DNA from 3 places in the Ensifer sp. 38_S197 genome. Region 3 is predicted to be linked to each of the others. Evidence: predicted binding sites of a transcription regulator. Region 3 holds the regulator's gene; each other region holds the start of a gene.

Region 1 (6,327 bases), 2.5 Mb from region 3:
GCAGAATGACCGGATCGCCATCGCTCACCTGCGCCAGCGTGCCCTCGAGATCGTCGAGACCTTTCATGCGCTGCCGCTGCCACTTCTTGCCCGGCACCAGGGCGAGCTGGTCTTCGAGACCGGCGATCCAGAAGCCCTGCCCTTCTTTCTCCAGCCGGACAGCCCGGTTGCTGTAGACGTTGATGCCGACATCCTGTAGCGCCTTGTGTCCGAAGGTCGGACCGCTGCCGTTTCTCTGCGCGGTCTTGTCCTCCCACCAGTCGTGATTGCCCATGACGGCATGGACGCCGAGCGGCGCCGTAAGCGTCGCAAGCGACTTCGCCCATTCGCTGGAATCGACATAGCGGGTAACGAAATTCATGCCGGCCGCGTAATCACCGAGAAGCACGGTTATGTCGCCGCCGAGATTGTTGGCCTGGCGGCAGATCGAGGCGATACGGCTTGTCGGCATCCAGGGTTCGCAGGCATGGATATCGGCGAGCGCGACGACGCGCAGCTTCAGCCCGGGTGTCCAGCCGGGCGGCGTCAGCGAGTAGCGAGTTACATTCAGCCGGGCCAATGGCTCGACGGCGAAAGCGTAACCGCTAAGCGCCGCCATGCTGGCAATCCCGCCGCCGATCATTTTCAACAATCCGCGGCGGGTAATCATCTATTCGTCCTCGAGTGTCAGGCGGAACTGTGTCGCCTCGACCTCTTTCGGTGGGTTGAGGCCGATATGTTTCCAGGCATTTGCGGTCAAGATACGGCCGCGGGGCGTCCGCTGTATGAAACCTTGCTGGATCAGGTAGGGCTCGATGATGTCTTCGATCGCGTCGCGCGGTTCGGAGAGACCGGCGGCGATGGTTTCTATGCCGACAGGTCCGCCAGCGAAATTCTGCGCGATCATGAAGAGATAGCGGCGGTCGAGCTGGTCGAGCCCCATATTGTCGACGAGCAGCCGCGTCAGCGCTTCGTCGGCGATCTCCTTCGTCACGGCCTCGGCGCGCGCCACTTCGGCGAAATCGCGCACCCGGCGCAGCAGCCGTCCGGCAATGCGCGGCGTGCCGCGCGCGCGGCGGGCGATCTCGCGCGCGCCATCGTCGGTCATGCCGAGCCCCATCAGCCGGGCGCCGCGCCGGACGATCGATTCCAGTTCTTCGACCGTGTAGAAATTGAGCCGCACCGGGATGCCGAAACGGTCACGCAGCGGCGTCGTCAGCAGGCCGAGACGTGTGGTCGCCGCCACCAGCGTGAACTTCGACAGATCGATCTTCACCGAACGCGCGGCCGGACCTTCGCCGATGATGAGGTCGAGCTGGAAATCTTCCATCGCCGGATAGAGGATTTCTTCGACCGCCGGATTGAGCCGGTGGATTTCGTCGATGAAGAGCACGTCACGCTCTTCGAGATTGGTCAGCAGTGCGGCGAGATCGCCGGCCTTGGCTATGACCGGACCGGAGGTCGAGCGGAAATTGACGCCGAGCTCCTTGGCCATGATCTGCGCAAGCGTCGTCTTGCCGAGGCCGGGCGGGCCGACGAACAGTACGTGGTCCAGCGCCTCGCCGCGGTTCTTGGCCGCTTCGATGAAGATCTTCAGGTTGGCGCGCGCTTCCGCCTGGCCGGTAAATTCGTCCAGTGACTGCGGACGCATGGTCGCGTCGAGATCCTCACCGCGCTTTTCCGGCGTTATCAGACGTGCCGCATCAGTCATGCATTCGTTCCAATTGGTCGGTCTTCATGGCGCAGGTACCCACCTGCGTCCGGCCCCTTCCGTTCTGCCTTCTGCGCCCCGCCAAGGCAAGCGCTCATCGCGCCAGTTCCTTGAGGCCGAGGCGAATGAGCTTGGCACTGTCTCCCCCCTCGCCGCCATTCTTCAGCGCGGCGGCAACCGCATTGGCCGCCTGGTCGCGCGAATAGCCGAGATTGGTCAGCGCCGAAACCGCGTCCGACACCGGCGCGGAGGCGACGCCTTCGCCAAGCTCCTGCTTGAGGCCGATCGCCGATGCCATCTCGCCGGCAAAGGACGGTGCCTTGTTCTTGAGCTCGGTGACGATGCGCACCGCCACCTTGGGACCGACGCCTGGCGCGCGGGAGACCGAGGTCTTGTCCTGCAGTGCGATGGCATTGGCGAGTTCGCCCGGCGTCAGGGTCGAGAGCACCGCAAGCGCAACTTTGGAACCAACGCCCTGCACGCTTTGCAGCAGGCGAAACCATTCCCGCTCGAGCGCCGTCAGGAAGCCGAAGAGCTTCAACTGGTCCTCGCGCACATAGGTCTCGATGAAGAGCATCGCCGCCTCGCCAGCTGAACCGAGCTTGGACAAGGTGCGCGCCGAACAATAGGCGACATAGCCGACGCCATGCACGTCGAGCACGACGTGATCCTCGCCGATCTCGTCGATGGTGCCCTTCAATTTGCCGATCATGTGGCGTCTCTCGCGGTGGGGGATGGTCGCTCAGACCATCGGAAAAATATCTTCTCTACGGCGCCGCGCGGCTTATCAGACGCGCTAAGGTCGCTGTAACACTTCAGATCTGCTGCAACTACGCCATCAATGCGGCGAGCCGGCTGGTCACCGATTGCCGGTTATGGGCATGACAGATGGCGATCGCCAATGCGTCCGCCGCATCGTTGCCCTTGAACTCGACCTTCGGCATCAGAACCTTCAGCATCATATGGATCTGCTGCTTCTCGCCATGGCCGACGCCGATCACTGCTTTCTTGACCGCGTTCGGCGCATATTCGGCGACCCTTAAACCCGCGCGCGCCGGCACCAGCATGGCAATGCCGCGCGCCTGGCCGAGCTTCAGCGTTGCGGTCGCATCCTTGTTGACGAAGGTCTGCTCGACCGCCGCCTCGTGCGGCTGGTAGCTGTGCACCACTTCGGCAAGACCGTCATGCAACTGGCAAAGCCGTGAGGCGAGATCCATCTCGCCATCGGAGGTGACCGTACCGGAGGCAACGAAACGCAGCGAATTGCCGAGCGTCTCGATGATCCCCCAGCCGGTACGGCGGAGGCCCGGATCGATGCCGATGATGCGAATCGTATTCTGCATGAAATTCACCCTATGACTCCAGCCCGGACGCTGCCAGCAAAAAGTGAACAAAACAAAAACATACACACAGGTGAGAAGAGGCTTCAGGATTTCTTCGCCATCGCCCTTGGATTGAGGAAACTTGAGCTTACATAGCCTTCCATCAATTTCTCTCAACGAAGGCCCGTGCCATGGCGACTTTCTCCGTCCTCGATCTCTCCCCGATCACCGAAGGCGGCAGCGTCGCCCAATCGCTCGAAAACTCCCGTCGCCTGGCGCGGGCTGCCGAGGAAGCCGGCTACAAGCGCTTCTGGCTGGCGGAACATCACGGCATGAAGGGCATCGCCAGCGCCGCGACGTCCATCGTGATCTCGCACGTGGCCGCAGCCACAAAGACGATCCGCGTCGGTTCCGGCGGAATCATGCTGCCGAACCATTCGCCGCTGGTGATCGCCGAACAGTTCGGCACGCTCGCCGCGCTCTATCCGGGCCGCATCGACCTCGGCCTCGGCCGCGCGCCGGGGACCGACATGCGCACGGCCCAGGCACTTCGGCGCAACATGGAGGCAAGCGGCAACAATTTCCCGAACGATGTCGTGGAACTGCAGGCCCTGCTCGGCCCCGTCGCCGAGGATCAGAAGATCATCGCCGTTCCGGGCGCCGACACCAACGTGCCGATCTGGCTGTTGGGCTCGAGCCATTTCAGCGCCCACCTTGCCGGCATGCTCGGCCTTCCCTTCGCCTTCGCCTCGCATTTCGCGCCGGACATGCTGCTCTCGGCGCTGGAGATCTATCGCGAACGCTTCACACCATCCGCGACGCTGGACAGGCCGCATGTCATGGTCGGTGTCATGGGTGTCGCCGCCGATACGGACGAGGAGGCGAATTATCTCTTCACCTCGATGCAGCAATCCTTCGTGGCACTACGGCGCAATGCGCGCGGGCGGTTCCCGCCGCCGGTTCAATCGATGGACGGGCTCTGGAGCTATGACGAAAAGATCTTCGTGGACCATTCGATGATGTATGCGGTCGTCGGCGGACCGGAGACGATCCGCCGGAAGATCGCAACCTTCCTCGACCAGACGAAGGCTGACGAACTGATCATCTCCATGCCGATCTTCGACATGGAGGCGCGCCTGCATTCGCTTCGCCTCTTCGCCGACGCCCAGCGCGATCTCGCGAGAGCAGCGTGAGAAGGCGCGATCAGACTACGCCGAAAGCCGGCGCGATCTCCTCCATCCGGGTGAAAAACCGATCCGGTCCGAGCTTTTGCAGGAAGACCGGATCGGCATAGCCCCAGGCCACGGCCCCCGCAGCGATCCCCGCCTTGCGGGCCGCTTCGATGTCGCGCGCTTCGTCGCCGATCGCCAGGAACCGGGTCGGGTCCAGTCCGGAATATCGGACCGCCTTTTTGAAATGCTGGTCCTTGCCGAAAAGAGCAGCACCACACTCGAAGATGTCCACGGACGCAGCCGCTTCTCCGAGCGCGGCGCGAATCCCGTCTTCCGCATTCGAGCTGACGATGGCAATGCCGATACCGGCGGCCTTCAACCGGCTGAGCAATTCGGCGACGCCCGGAAACAGCCGCACCGATGCGGCCTCGTCCGCCATGGCCCGGCGCATGAAGACGGCGATCCGCGGCAACTTCCACAGGGGCACGCCGAGATGGGCGATGATCTCGCGATTGCCCATCGTCCTCAGCGACTGGAACTCCTCGACGGAAAGCTCACGGAAGCCGTAGCGCCGTGCGGCACTGTTGCAGGCAAGCACGAAGCTCGCCGCGGTGTCGGCGAGCGTGCCGTCGAAATCGAAGATCGCAAATTCATAGGTCATCGGCACCATGCAATGAAAAACCCGTGCCCCTTCGGACACGGGTGAACAATCCGGAACCTGCCGAGCGTCCAATCAGGCCGACAGCTTCGCCAGGATCTCGTCCGACACTTCGAAGTTCGAATAGACGTTCTGGACATCATCATCGTCTTCGAGGGTGTCGATGAGCTTCATCAGCGACTGTGCCTTTTCTTCGTCGACCGGCACGGTGTTCTGCGCCTTCCAGATCGCCTTGACGGTCTCGGCTTCGCCGAGCGTGTCTTCGAGCGCCTTGGAGACTTCGCCGATCGCCTCGAAACCGCAGATGATCGTGTGGCCGTCCTCGTCGGTGGTGACGTCGTCGGCACCCGCCTCGATCGCCGCTTCCATGACCTTGTCGGCGTCACCGGCGGAGAGCTTGTAGGTAATTTCGCCGACGCGGTCGAAGGAGAAGGAAACCGATCCGGTTTCGCCAAGCGCACCGCCGGCCTTGGTGAAGGTCGAGCGCACGCTGGAAGCGGTACGGTTGCGGTTATCGGTCAGCGCCTCGACGATGACGGCAACGCCGCCCGGGCCGTAGCCCTCGTAGCGGACTTCTTCGTAGTTTTCCGCGTCGCCGCCGGAAGCCTTCTTGATGGCCCGTTCGATGTTGTCCTTCGGCATCGACTGTGCCTTGGCGTTCTGGATCGCCAGGCGCAGGCGCGGATTCATCGCCGGGTCCGGCATGCCGGTCTTGGCGGCAACCGTGATTTCGCGCGCGAGCTTGGAAAACATTTTCGAGCGCACCGCATCCTGACGGCCCTTGCGGTGCATGATGTTCTTGAACTGTGAATGGCCAGCCATGGCACCCTCTGCATGCATGATAATGTAGGAATGGGGCGCCTTATAGTTTTATTGCCGCTTTCCGTCCAGCCGGGGCGCGGCTTTTCAGTCGGCCGATACCTGCGCGCGGCTCAAGAGGAAGCTGTGTCCGTCATCGCGACGACAGGAAAGGCCGGTGCGTTGGGAGGCGCAGGAGAACGGTCCGCGTGCCCAGTTTTGCCCATAGTCGAGCACCGGGCCGGACGAAGAGCAGCTCGGATCATCGACGGCGTGATTGAGTGTGGCCGCACCCGAGCGGCCGAGTGTGGCGCGAACGTAGCGCGGCACGACGATATCGCAGGCAAGCTCGGGGCCGCCGTCGGCAGGCTGATAGACGGGCGTGCCGCCGGCCGGCGTATAGACGCAGCCGATATTGCCCGACGGCATCACGAATATCTCCTGTACGCCCGCGGGCTCGACGGTCGGCTCCGGCTGGCTCTGCTGCTGTTGTCCTTCGGGAGAGGGCATGCGTGGCGGCGGCGCGCCACCCGCTTGGGCTAGTGTCGACAGTGACAGGAAAAGCGATACGCCAACCACAAGCAACTTCATCGGGCGATCCTGAACGTTCAGACGCCCTGGAGAATATAAATCAGCGGTTTGCTTGGCAAGGAACGCAATGAGACTTTGACGCTGGCACTGTCGGCG
Region 2 (6,327 bases), 340 kb from region 3:
GGAGCTTTCGCAAACGGCGACGACAACCGGATAGTTGGCGTTCGAGAACTTCGGCAATTGCGCCTGCGAGTCCGTGTCGCATTGGGCGATCGACGGCCATGTGCCGTTGACCGTCGAGATGTACTGGCATTGGCTGACATCGTGGTTGCAGCCGAGAATGGTCATGACAATCAGCGCCGCTTGCATGGTGTTCCTGTCGTTGGTCCCTGGAGCTTGTAAGGGATCAACCTATGCCTGTGCGATTCTCTCCGAATTGGGGCGGCGCTGCGGGTGACGCGGAACAAATTGTTTCGGCCTATTCGCCGGATTGATAGGACCGGGCGTCTGCGTCATTTGACGTATTGGCTGGCGAAAAAGCTGACACTAACGTCCGGCAGAAATAGTTGAGATCGAGAAGGACGAAACAAGTGCCTGCCGTAACCATAGCCCTGGAGTCGCCGCGCCAAGCTCAGGTCGTGCGTCTATTGGAACTCTCCGACGCCTATGCCGCTTCGCTCTATCCCGCCGAAAGCAATCATATGATCGACTTGTCGAGCTTGGAGCAGCCTGGCGTTTCCTTCTATGTGGCACGGCGTAACGACGACATCGTCGGTTGCTGTGCCCTGGTGGAAGCCGACGACGGCACGGCAGAGATCAAGCGCATGTTCGTCGATCCGGAGGCGAGGGGGCTGAAGATCGGCAAGCTGTTGCTGCAGGCGCTGGAGGCACGTGCGGGTGAACTCGGATACACGGCAATTCGCCTCGAAACCGGCATCTACCAGCCCGAGGCGATCGGGCTTTACAAGGCGGCCGGCTATGTTGAGCGTCCGCCCTTTGGTGGCTACCAGCCGGATCCGCTGAGCCTGTTCATGGAAAAGCCTGTTCGGCGGGCGGCATGATATCGGCGCGCCGAACCACAATGCGCTGAAACCAAAACGGCAGCACGCGCGCCACCGTCTCAATCTCGATCGCTGAGAGGGGGAATGCGACGCGCAAGAACGTCATGCGTCTTTGCGTCCATCCCCGATCAGATGTCCAGGTTCTCGGCGAACACGGCGCGCTCCTGGATGAAACGGAAGCGGGCGTCGGCCTTCGTGCCCATGAGATTGTCCACCGCCTCGCGCGTGCCCTCGAAATCGATCTCGTCGATCTCGACCTTCAGCAGCGTGCGATGAGCCGGGTCCATCGTCGTTTCCTTGAGCTGTGCCGGCAGCATTTCGCCCAGACCCTTGAAGCGACCGATCTCGACCTTGCCGCGGCCGGCAAATTCGGTCCGCATCAGCTCTTCGCGATGCGCATCGTCGCGGGCATAGAGCGTCTTCGAGCCCTGGCTGATGCGGTAGAGCGGCGGCACGGCGAGATAGAGGTGGCCGCCGCGGATCAGCTCCGGCATCTCCTGGTAGAAGAAGGTGATCAGCAGCGAGGCGATATGCGCGCCGTCGACGTCGGCGTCGGTCATGATGATGACGCGCTCGTAGCGCAGATCCTCGCCGCGATACTTGGTTCTTGTGCCGCAGCCGAGCGCCTGGACGAGATCGGTGATCTGCTGGTTGGCGCTGAGCTTTTCGCGGCCCGCACTCGCAACGTTGAGGATCTTGCCGCGCAGCGGCAGGATCGCCTGGTTGGAGCGGTTGCGCGCCTGCTTTGCCGATCCGCCTGCCGAGTCCCCTTCGACGATGAAGAGCTCAGCGCCTTCCGCGGTGTTCTGCGAGCAGTCCGCCAGCTTGCCGGGCAGGCGCAGCTTGCGCACCGCCGTCTTGCGGTTGACTTCCTTCTCCTTGCGCCGGCGTACGCGCTCTTCGGCGCGCTCGATCACCCAGTCGAGAAGCTTGGCGGCTTCTCCCGGATTGTCGGCCAGGTAGTGATCGAAGGGGTCACGAAGTGCGTTTTCGACGATGCGCTGCGCCTCGACCGTCGCGAGCTTGTCCTTCGTCTGGCCGACGAACTCCGGCTCGCGGATGAAGACCGACAGCATGCCCGCCGCGGAGATCATCACGTCGTCGGTGGTGATGATCGCCGCCCGCTTGTTCTGCGTCAGCTCGGCATAGCTCTTCAGGCCCTTGGTCAGCGCGATGCGGAAGCCGGCCTCGTGCGTGCCGCCCTCGGGCGTCGGGATGGTGTTGCAGTAGGAATGCACCTGCTGGTCGCCGCCGTACCAGGTGACGGCCCATTCGAGCGAGCCGTGTCCGTTCGCTTTCTCCGACTTGCCGGCGAAGATCTCGCGGGTGACGGTGAATTCCTTGCCGAGCGTCGCGGCGAGATAGTCTTTCAGGCCGCCCGGGAAGTGGAAGACGGCCTTGTCCGGGATTTCCGAGCCTTCCTGGAGGAGCGACGGATCGCAGGACCAGCGGATCTCGACGCCGCCGAAGAGATAGGCTTTCGAGCGCGCCATGCGGAAAAGTCGCCCGGGCTCGAAATGCGCGTGCGGCCCGAAAATGTCCGGGTCCGGATGGAAGCGAACGCGCGTGCCGCGGCGGTTGTGCACGTCGCCGAGTTCTTCGAGCCCGCCCTGCGGGATGCCGCGGGAGAAGCGCTGGCGATAGAGCTTGCGGTTGCGGGCGACCTCGACCTCGAGTGCATCGGACAGGGCGTTGACGACGGAAACGCCCACGCCGTGAAGACCGCCCGAGGTCTCATAGGCCTTGCCGTCGAACTTGCCGCCCGCGTGGAGCACGGTCATGACGACTTCGAGCGTGGACTTGCCCGGGAATTTCGGATGGTTTTCGACCGGGATGCCGCGGCCGTTATCGGTCACCGTCAGATAGCCGTCGGCATCGAGGTTGACTTCGATGAAATTCGCGTGGCCGGCGACCGCTTCGTCCATCGAGTTGTCGATGACTTCTGCGAAGAGATGGTGCAGCGCCTTCTCGTCGGTGCCGCCGATATACATGCCCGGACGACGACGAACCGGCTCCAGCCCTTCGAGCACCTCGATCGCCGAAGCGTCATAGTCGCTGCCATCACTGCCTTTCGGCGCAGGGCGCGGTTCTTCCCGCGCGACTGGTACCGCTGGCACCGCCGGCTTGGCGCTCGGCTGTGCAGGTTTCGGTTGCTCGGGCATTGAAAAGAGGTCGCTGTTGTCGTCCATGGGGCCGTTCGGGTCGTTCCTGTCGTCTGGGGATGCCGGAGGCCATAGCAAGACCTCGGCTCTGCCGCCATCCCCCGGCGGTCGAATCACCTGAATTCTGCCAGACTCTCACAGGATACGCGAACAAAAGGAGAATGCTGGCCGTGGCCGGGGGCGAAATGCCGCCTTCATGGCCATGTCACGGCGCAAGTGTTGCTTTGGCGTCCGGGCGATGGCAAGGCTTTCGGCGAACGAGGGAGCCCGTCATTGGCCGTGTCCACAATTGTTTTTCCGTTTCGTCGGCTTTTGCTGGCCGTTGCTTTGTTTTCTGCGACTTCCGTCGCCCAGGCACAGGCTCTGAAGCCCTTCAAGGACGAACTCTTCTCCTATGGCAAGGTGCTGCAGCAAAATGATGACGGCGATGACCTGACCGTCGATTACCAGGAACTGCGCGACATCAACGAACGGGACGATATCCCGGAGCGCCGGGTAAAGCGTGCCTATGTTTCGCTTGGCGTGAAGAGCGAGCAAGTCAACGAGACGCTCGATATTGGCGGCCGCTCGCTTGACGTGACCCGCGTCGGTCCCGACCGTGGCGCTGCCTTCACGGTGATCTTCATCCACGGCCGCGGCGGCGATCGCCGGCTCGGCGCCAACGATTTTTCCTTCGGCGGTAACTTCAACCGGCTAAAGAACCTCGCCGTCGCCAATGGCGGCACCTACTACGCACCGAGCGTCCGCTCCTTCGATACATCAGGTGCTGCGGATATTGCCGGCCTGGTCAAGCAGGCTTCCGAGCGTTCCGGCGGTCGCCCCGTGGTGCTCGCCTGCGCCTCGATGGGAAGCTTCATCTGCTGGGGCGTTTCGCGCGATGCCTCTGCCGTCGCGGCTCTCGGCGGCATGATGGTGATGGGGGGCGTGAGCGACCCCGATTTCACCAAGAGCGCCGCCTACAAGGCGAAGCTGCCGATGTTCTTCAGCCACGGCAGCCGCGACAGCGTCTACCCGGCTGAAAGCCAGAAGGCGCTCTATCGTACCCTTAAGGCCCAAGGCTACCCGACACGCTTCGTGCTTTTCGAAACAGGCTCGCATGGCACGCCCGTGCGTATGACCGACTGGCGCGATGCGTTGAACTGGATCGGTCGCCACTGACCTTTGTCGGCGCCGCTGACATTTGTTAACCAGCCCGACAGTTTCCGGGCGAGATTGTAGGCCGTGTTTCCACTCTGGAAAGTTGAAGCCGTCATCATGCCCCGCAATTATAGCTGGGGTGGAATGCATGGACGCGCGCACCGAAACACGGCACGTTCCGCTGTGTGTGGATCTGGACGGTACCTTGTTGGCCGCCGATACGCTGTGGGAAGGTGCGGCGATCATCCTCTTGCGCAATCCGCTGATGCTCGTTCCCATGCTGTTCTGGCTGGCGAAGGGCAAGGCGCGGCTGAAGCATGAGGTGGCCTTGCGTTCCGGCCGCCAGGCTCAGGACTGGCCTTACCGCCAGGCCGTCATCGATCGGCTCGCGGAGGAGAGAAAATCCGGGCGCGAACTGGTGCTCGTCACCGGTGCGGCGCCGTCGGTCGCCAGAGACGTTGCCGATCATGTCGGGCTCTTCTCCTCGGTCATGCATTCGACCGACGCGCTCAATCTGACGAGCGGCCGCAAGCGCCAGGCTCTGGTCGAACGCTTCGGCGACGGTGCCTTCGACTATATGGGCAACAGCCGTGACGACATCGCCGTCTTCGAGGCGGCGCGGCGCGCGATCGTGGTTGCTCCGGACGCCGCCGCCGAGAAGTGGCGCCGCAATCATGATGCCGAGCGCCTGGATACCGGCAAGGTGAGCATGCTCGCGCCGCTGAAATCCATTCGGGTGCATCAATGGGCGAAGAACGTGCTCATCGGTGTGCCGATGATCCTCAATCACGAAGTCCTGCATCTCGACGCGATCGTCAGCGTCATCATTGCCTTCTTCGCGTTCAGTTTCCTCGCCTCGGCGGTCTACGTCATCAACGACCTTTCGGACCTTTCGAATGACCGCCGCCACGCGAAGAAGCGTCACCGGCCGCTCGCAAGCGGCCAGATGTCGGTGCCGACGGCGCTCATTCTTGCCGCCTGCCTGGTCCTGGCGTCGCTGTCGCTGACGCTCTTGCTGCCGTGGAAATTCGCCGGTGTACTGGCGTTCTATGCCTGCGCGACGACCGCCTATACCTTCGTGCTGAAGCGCAAGCTGCTGGTCGACGTCTTCACGCTTGCCGGCCTCTACACCACGCGCATTGTTGCCGGTGCTGCGGCCACGGGCACGGAACTCTCCTTCTGGCTGGTCTCCTTCGCGATCTTCTTCTTCCTCAGCCTGGCGCTGGTGAAGCGCTATGTCGAGTTGCACGAGTTCGACGACAAGGACGGCGGCAACGTCCCGGGCCGCGGCTATCTCGCTGTCGATTTCGAGATGGTGGGGCAGGCCGGCGTCGCTTCCGCCTTCACCGCGGCCCTGGTCCTTGCGCTCTACGTGCACAGCAAGGAGCTCCAGGAAATGTACACCACGCCCTGGGCGCTGTGGCCGCTTTGCCCGCTGGTGCTCTATATGTTGTTGCGCATCTGGATGCTCGCGCGTCGCGGCATGCTGCATGAAGACCCCGTTGTCTTCATCATGCGTGACTGGCGCAGCCAATTGACCATGCTGGTCGGCGCGCTGTTGATCCTGTTTGGAGCCATCGGGCCGCAATGAGTTTGCTAGATCATGAAAGCTGGGGTCGGCTCGACAATCGCGCGCGGCCGGCCATCTCGCCCGACGACTATGAGGATCGTCTCGGCAGCCTGGAGGCTGGGGGCTACTTGCCCTTCGGCAATGGCCGCAGCTATGGCGACAGTTGCCACAATGACCGGGGCACGCTGATCGAAAGCCGCCGACATGACCGGATCATCGCCTTTGATCCCGGCACCGGCAAGATGACCTGCGAGGCCGGCGCGACGTTGCGTCAGGTGCTCGAACGCGCGATCGAGCATCGCTTCTTTCTGCCGGTCACCCCGGGCACGGCTTTCGTCACTATCGGCGGCGCCCTTGCCAACGACGTGCATGGCAAGAACCACCATGCGCGCGGCACCTTCGGCAATCACGTGACAGGTTTCACGCTCCTGCGTTCGAATGGGGATCGGCTGACCTGTTCGCCGGAAGAGAACTCTGAACTCTACGCCGCTACCATCGGCGGCATGGGCCTGACGGGCTTGATCCTGACCGTGGATTTACGCCTGATGAAAGTGCCGTCGCCGCATGTCCAGCAACATGC
Region 3 (6,327 bases):
CATCGGCAAAAATCCGCTTCTTCTCGAAGGCGGTCATCGCCCAATCGAGCACCCTGCGGCTCTCCTCGATGCGCTCCTTGTCGGTTTCGAGACCGCCCATGGCGAGATAGACCCGGCGGCCGCCGCGCTGCAGCGAGGCGGCCAGGGAGAAACCGAAGCCTTCGGCAAAACCGGTCGCCAGTCCGTCCACACCGATATTGGCCGAGATCAGCGGGTTCTTGTTGCGTTGCAGGATCTTGTTCCACTCAAACTCCGGCTGCGAATAGAGCCGGTAGAGATCCGGATGGGCCTCATGGAGATGCCGCATGAGCGTTACCAGTTCGCTCATCGTGATCTGGTTGCCGGGATCAGGCAGCCCCGTGGCGTTGCGGAACGTCGCAACCGGCATGCCGAGCTCGCGAGCGCGCGCCGTCATGCGCTCGGCAAAAGCGGCCTCGTTGCCGGTCATGCCCTCGGCAAGGATGATGCAGGCATCATTGGCAAGCTGCACCGCCACGCCTTGCAACAGGTCGGCGACGCGGATGCGGGATTTCAATGCGGCAAACATCGTCGAGGTGCCGGCCGGGGCACCACCGGTACGCCAGGCATGCTCGGACACCTCGAAGGTGGTTTCGGCGGAAAGTTCGCCCTTGCCGAGAGCCTCAGCCACGACTTCCATCGTCATCAATTTGGCGAGTGATGCCGGCGGAATCGGCTGGTTTTCGGCACGCGAGAAGAGCACGGTGCCGGTTTCGGCATCGACCAGCAGGATCTGCTTTGCCTTGGTATCGAAGGCAGGCGTCGGCGTCTGCGCAAGTACGGCGCCAGCAAACAACACACCACCGAAAAACACCGCCGAAAACATCTTCATGCGCATGGGAAACTCCCGTTTCCCCTTGGCCATAGCAGCGTGGTCATTTTGGCACAACGCCGCTTACGGTTGTCGGACAGAACCGCTTGCTTTCTGGTGCTTCGCGTAATCGACAATCACCTGGGGGGTAAGCTGCTTCTTGTCTGCCATGATCGCTTCAAACGGCGACTCGGCGTCGCTGACGCGAACTTCGTAATAGGCTGCCGCGTAGGCCGCGTTGCCGTCGGGCATCGGGATGAATTCCGGCCGCTCGCGCGGGATCGGGCCGATCTCCGGGAGCATCACGAACTCATTCAGCGACTGCGGCTGGGCGAACTGCGGCACAGGCGCGGCAAGTGCCGTCACCGGTTCGCCGACGTCGAGCGAAGCCTTTGCGGGAACGGTGAGCGTGCCAAGGCTCTGATTGCGGAACGGCTCGTTCGATGCGACCATCACACCGGTCGCGATCTGGCCCTCCGGCATCACGCTCGGGCCACGTTCGCCCTTCTGGACATAAGAAGCCATCAGATAGGGCATGTCGTTGCCTTCGAGCGGCGCGCGGCCGACATATTGTACGCGCACCTGCGCGCTGCCCTTGCGCTTGATGTCGAGCATATCGGCGGTCTTCGAGGAGACATCGATGATGCGGCCATATTCATAGGGGCCACGGTCGTTGACGCGCACGATCACCGACGCGCCGTTTTCCATGTTGGTGACGCGCGCATAGCTCGGCAGAGGGAACGTCGGATGGGCGGCCGACAGATGCGCCTTGTCGTAGACCTCGCCGTTGGCAGTCAGCCGGCCGTGAAATGCCGAGCCGTACCAGGAAGCGACACCGGTCTTGTTGTAGCCGAAGTCTTCCTTCGGCTGATACCATTTGCCCTTGACCTGATAGGCCTTGCCGACCTGGTAACGTCCGCCGCCCTTCGGAATATTGTTTCCGTTGGCAACGCGCGGGCTCGCCTTCACACCATAAACGGATTCGGCGAAGTATTCCTTGCTGCGCGACTTGGACTTCTTGATGCTCGACGTGGATCCGCAGGCCGCAAGCGTTACGCACAGCATGGGGACCGCCGCAAGGCGCAATCCCTTGACCAGATATGCCGCATTTTTACTGGATGTCATCTGTCCCACAACATCGATCGAATAAGCCGTACTCGAAACCTTCCGCTCATGCCCCCAGCGGAAATCTCGGCGTCCCGAAACGGAACAGTCGATGAACCATGACAGCAACAAGGCAAAAATGCGAACTCATCCACAGATCAGCGCGGGATTTCATGCGTTATGGTTTACAGATGGTTGCCGGCGCAGCAGGCCTGCGCCCTCAGGCACGGCCACCGAGAAAATCTTTCGGCGATGCATGTTAAATCTTGCAAAGCGACAGGGCTTCGCGCAATAACGCCGTGCCCGGTAGGCCATTAGCGCCAACTTCAGGCAAGGACAGGTGGCCGAGTGGTTTAAGGCTCTGGTCTTGAAAACCAGCGTACGGGAGACCGTACCGTGGGTTCGAATCCCACCCTGTCCGCCATTCCCACTGAAAATGCGCTGGCGCCGGCATCGTTGTCGCAGCACTCACTATAGTGAGCGCCGCTGCTGCAAAGACGTGCCGATCCTCGATATCAGCCACGCCCGCACCGATCCCGACACGGCAACTTCCGTTCTCCGCCTTTCTGCATCGGCTGCATGACGTAAAACAGTCACAGCTTACACTCAAAGAGCTGTTGAACACGTCAGCGTGATTGCCAGGCTTGCTGGACTCCGGAACGAAAGCGCGGTTCACATCGTTAACCGACCCGTAGTCCCACCCTTGCATCAAAGTGGACGATCACCGTGCTTGCCGCCCTGCTCCTCGCTTCGATAGTCGCATCGCCCAATATGCCTGACGTCAAGCTCAGCGCCGCCACGGTTGACGAACTGCAGACCGATTTCGAATCCGCCGTTCCCTGCCATCAGATCGACGGACGCAAAGTGTGGAAGGGCGCGATCGCGTTCTACATCCAGTCGTTCGTCTATGACGGCGACACCCCTGTCGCGACCGATGCGGCGGACGCCGTGCTTCCCGAAGACAACACCCCCGAGACGGTGAGGGAATTCGAAGACGCCTGCTCGACCACGCAGCCGGCCTAAAGCGCCGTGCGTTCCGATGAACGCACCAAGGTCGCTCTAGCACCCTTGTTTCCGGGGCACCTTTCCGCTGCAACGATTCCACTTGAACGCATCCCCTGGCCTGCTCCACGACAACGCTCACGAATCGTTCGAATCAAACCCACGGCCTCGCGATGTGCCACGCCGCGGGCCCCATTTCGCACGTATTCATCGCCCAAACCCGCTTTGCTCCCGTAAAAGTGACCGATCGACAGGCGCAGACGCGCCAATTGCCTGAATTCACGGAATTTTAGGCACTTGCAGAACACATATGGAACAGATAGTGTCTGTTCTTGATTTGTTTCACGCCTCTGGAGCGACGTGCCATGCTGACCCGCAAGCAACAGGAATTGCTTCTGTTCATTCACGAACGCATGAAGGAGTCGGGTGTACCGCCGTCATTCGATGAAATGAAGGATGCGCTCGACCTGGCGTCGAAATCCGGCATTCACCGCTTGATCACGGCGCTCGAAGAACGCGGGTTCATTCGCCGTCTGCCAAACCGGGCCCGTGCGCTCGAGGTCATCAAGCTTCCGGAAGCCTACGCATCCAGCCAGCAGCAGCCGCGCCGCGGTTTCTCGCCGAGCGTGATCGAGGGCAGCCTCGGCAAACCGGCTGCACCTCCTCCAGCCGCGCTGCCGAAGCCGGCGCCAATGGCCGAAAATAGTTCGGTTTCAGTGCCTGTGATGGGCCGCATCGCTGCCGGTGTGCCGATCTCGGCTATCCAGAACAACACGCATGACATCACCGTTCCGCTCGACATGATCGGCAACGGCGAACACTACGCCCTCGAAGTCAAGGGCGACTCGATGATCGAAGCCGGCATCTTCGACGGCGACACGGTGATCATCCGCAATAGCAACACGGCCAATCCCGGCGATATTATCGTGGCGCTCGTGGACGACGAGGAAGCGACGCTGAAGCGCTTCCGACGCAAGGGCGCATCGATTGCGCTCGAAGCCGCAAATCCCGCCTACGAGACACGGATTTTCGGGCCCGATCGGGTGAAAATCCAGGGCAAGCTCGTCGGACTGATCCGCCGCTACCACTGACCTCCGGACAAAATCTGATGTTTGACAGGGCCTCGCCGCTGTAAGCAGCGGCGAGGCCCTTTGTCTGTTTGCGACGATCTGACGTCGCGCCGCTTATTCGTGGATCGTGTATTCGCCGAGTTCGCAGAGGTCCTGGGTATCTTCGGTCGTATCGAGGCCAGAGCCTTCTTCGAACTCGAAGCGCATGTCGTACTTGCAGACATCCCGGCCGTCGGCGATGGTGATCTCCATGTCTTCTCCGGGGTTCAGCACCTGCCGGCCGAAAACATCGTCCTCCCACTCGTTGACGCCTACGGGCGACGTGTAAAAGTTCGTCAGTACCGCGCTCGTGTTGTTCTTCAGTTTGAAAACCAGGTCCTCTGCCCGCGCCTCGATAGCGGTCGCAGCAAAGAGGGCCAGTCCCGTCAGGACAAGTTTCGCTTTCATAAATGCCATTGCCTCCGTTTGATGATGACGGACGCTACCGATGCGGCTGATGCCAGCGGAGTCATCGTTCCCCCTCTACCGATTTCACCGAAGCGATAAGATCCGAACGAGACCTAGAAAACGTGGCTTGCGCGGGCGTGTGGAGGCAAAGCAACAATCATGCAATCGCTCTGCCCTGAGGCAGAACGTCTGTTCACACGAGAATGAGGTGAGAGTTTTTGGAGGCCTCGCCCGGAATTGAACCGGGGTACAAGGATTTGCAGTCCTCTGCGTCACCACTCCGCCACGAGGCCTCACAGCTCGGATAACCGAGCGTTGGCGCGGATTTAGAATGATTGCAGAAAAACCGCAAGAGGCATTTTCCGAAAAACGCGCCGTCGATTTGCAAGATAGATACTTTCCACAGAGCGATCGCGAAGCTCCGCCGATCGCATCCCGGATTGGCTTCAGCACCAGGGCGTCGCGTGCCCCGTCCATGGCCGCACCAGCCCTTCGTTGACGAGCACGCGCCCGATGGACTGGTCGCCGCGGGTGATCAGCCGCAGCTTTTCACCGGACTTGGCATCCGGACGGCCGCTCGCCGCTTCCAGCTTGAAGTCACCCGCATTCAGCAGTTCGCGCAGGCGCTGCTTGGCGTAAAAGCCGCGCGAACGCTCCTTGTCGCAGCTCGCCTGGCGGATGCGCGGTGCGTCGACGTCTGCCACGCGGATCGTTTCGCCACGGTACAGGAAGGTGGCACCGTCGATCACGCAATTGTCGTTGCGAATCCCGCAGAAATAAAACTGATCCGTGCGGATTGATGCCGTCTTCACTTCCTCGTTCGGCCGCATTTCAGGTGTCGGCGCCTTTGCACCGACGTCAACGGACGGCACCGGCGTGGCAAGCGCGACTCTCGTCACCGGATTCGGTTTCTGCCTCTCGACTTGCTGGGCGGGACGCTCGTCCGTTTTCTGAGCGGCGCGAACGGGCTTCGGCTTCGATTCGTGGCGCGATGTGAAGGCCAGCACGTCCGATGCCACCGGCCAGTGTTTCAATTCGGCGCGGTGATCATAGGCGACCACGCCGCCAATGGTCAGCGCCGCAGCCAGATACCACGGTGCCATTCCACCTTGTTTACCCCTGCTCCGACCGGAATTCCGGCTTCGACGTTTCGTAGTGGCTTTGGCCATGCGTCCCCATCCTGATTCGCGACCGCATTATGCGTTTGATGGGTTGCCGAAAAGTTTTCGGCGCCCTCCCTCAACAAGGGGCTCGCTGGTTCGGTGGGAATCAAATGGTGGAGAAGCGGGAAGCGCTCAGGCTGGTTGCGATCCAGATCGATCAAATGTTTCGCGATCTATCGAAAAAGTGGGCGGCAGCTCTTGGGTCACGAGCCGTTGGAGGAATTCGCGCGTCCGCGCCAGCGTGCCCACCAGACAGCCAAGCGACGGCGGCGGCGGCGAACGGACGGGATATCGTGCGAAAGAACGATGAGGCCCAGCGGTATCATCCAGAAGCCGAGCACCGGCAGAAAGCCGAGAAAGCCGCAGAACACCAGCAGCGAGCCCAGCAGGATACGCAGCAGCGGCGATTGCGGCAGCGTGATGCGCCATTTGCCGAGCACGATCTGGCGCGTCTGCGGATCAATCCCGAAGTGCGTCTGCTTCCTGTTTTTATTCATCATTCGCTATCCGGCGTCTTTTCCCACAATTGGGGGCTTCTCCACAGCCTCGCAACCGAACTTGTCATTTTTTTTGAAAAAACCGCTTGGCAAATCAGAAAAGCATGCGTATTAGCAGCCTCACTTCTGAAGCGCACAGCGAAACAGCGGCGCGGATGATCCCTGGTAGCTCAGCGGTAGAGCACTCGACTGTTAATCGATAGGTCGCCGGTTCG

The links. The regulator LexA, encoded in region 3, represses DNA repair genes until DNA is damaged. The targets are predictions, from matches to a motif close to TGTTCNNNNTGTGTTCNG.
Region 1: a site for LexA is predicted at 3,077-3,094, ahead of ruvC (crossover junction endodeoxyribonuclease RuvC). Genes of this name have one in related genera too.
Region 2: a site for LexA is predicted at 3,187-3,204, ahead of parE (DNA topoisomerase IV subunit B). Genes of this name have one in related genera too.

The regions. Positions count from the first base shown of each region.
Region 1 covers NZ_JBXOVZ010000002.1:189,530-195,856, forward strand. Annotated here, with positions in the region: gene AC1Z3V_RS14265 (metallophosphoesterase) at 1-649, opposite strand, end outside; gene ruvB (Holliday junction branch migration DNA helicase RuvB) at 650-1,690, opposite strand; gene ruvA (Holliday junction branch migration protein RuvA) at 1,785-2,402, opposite strand; gene ruvC (crossover junction endodeoxyribonuclease RuvC) at 2,521-3,033, opposite strand; gene AC1Z3V_RS14285 (LLM class flavin-dependent oxidoreductase) at 3,204-4,205, shown strand; gene AC1Z3V_RS14290 (HAD hydrolase-like protein) at 4,216-4,845, opposite strand; gene AC1Z3V_RS14295 (YebC/PmpR family DNA-binding transcriptional regulator) at 4,918-5,664, opposite strand; gene AC1Z3V_RS14300 (hypothetical protein) at 5,749-6,231, opposite strand; gene AC1Z3V_RS14305 (MBL fold metallo-hydrolase) at 6,249-6,327, opposite strand, start outside.
Region 2 covers NZ_JBXOVZ010000002.1:2,355,813-2,362,139, forward strand. Annotated here, with positions in the region: gene AC1Z3V_RS24575 (hypothetical protein) at 1-186, opposite strand, end outside; gene AC1Z3V_RS24580 (GNAT family N-acetyltransferase) at 408-878, shown strand; gene parE (DNA topoisomerase IV subunit B) at 1,007-3,067, opposite strand; gene AC1Z3V_RS24590 (alpha/beta hydrolase) at 3,368-4,198, shown strand; gene AC1Z3V_RS24595 (UbiA family prenyltransferase) at 4,326-5,768, shown strand; gene AC1Z3V_RS24600 (FAD-binding oxidoreductase) at 5,765-6,327, shown strand, end outside.
Region 3 covers NZ_JBXOVZ010000002.1:2,696,732-2,703,058, reverse strand. Annotated here, with positions in the region: gene AC1Z3V_RS26200 (D-alanyl-D-alanine carboxypeptidase family protein) at 1-856, opposite strand, end outside; gene AC1Z3V_RS26195 (septal ring lytic transglycosylase RlpA family protein) at 914-1,954, opposite strand; tRNA gene AC1Z3V_RS26190 (tRNA-Ser) at 2,268-2,357, shown strand; gene AC1Z3V_RS26185 (hypothetical protein) at 2,660-2,956, shown strand; gene lexA (transcriptional repressor LexA) at 3,301-4,026, shown strand; gene AC1Z3V_RS26175 (hypothetical protein) at 4,120-4,452, opposite strand; tRNA gene AC1Z3V_RS26170 (tRNA-Cys) at 4,672-4,745, opposite strand; gene AC1Z3V_RS26165 (thermonuclease family protein) at 4,899-5,555, opposite strand; gene AC1Z3V_RS26160 (hypothetical protein) at 5,819-6,112, opposite strand; tRNA gene AC1Z3V_RS26155 (tRNA-Asn) at 6,272-6,327, shown strand, end outside.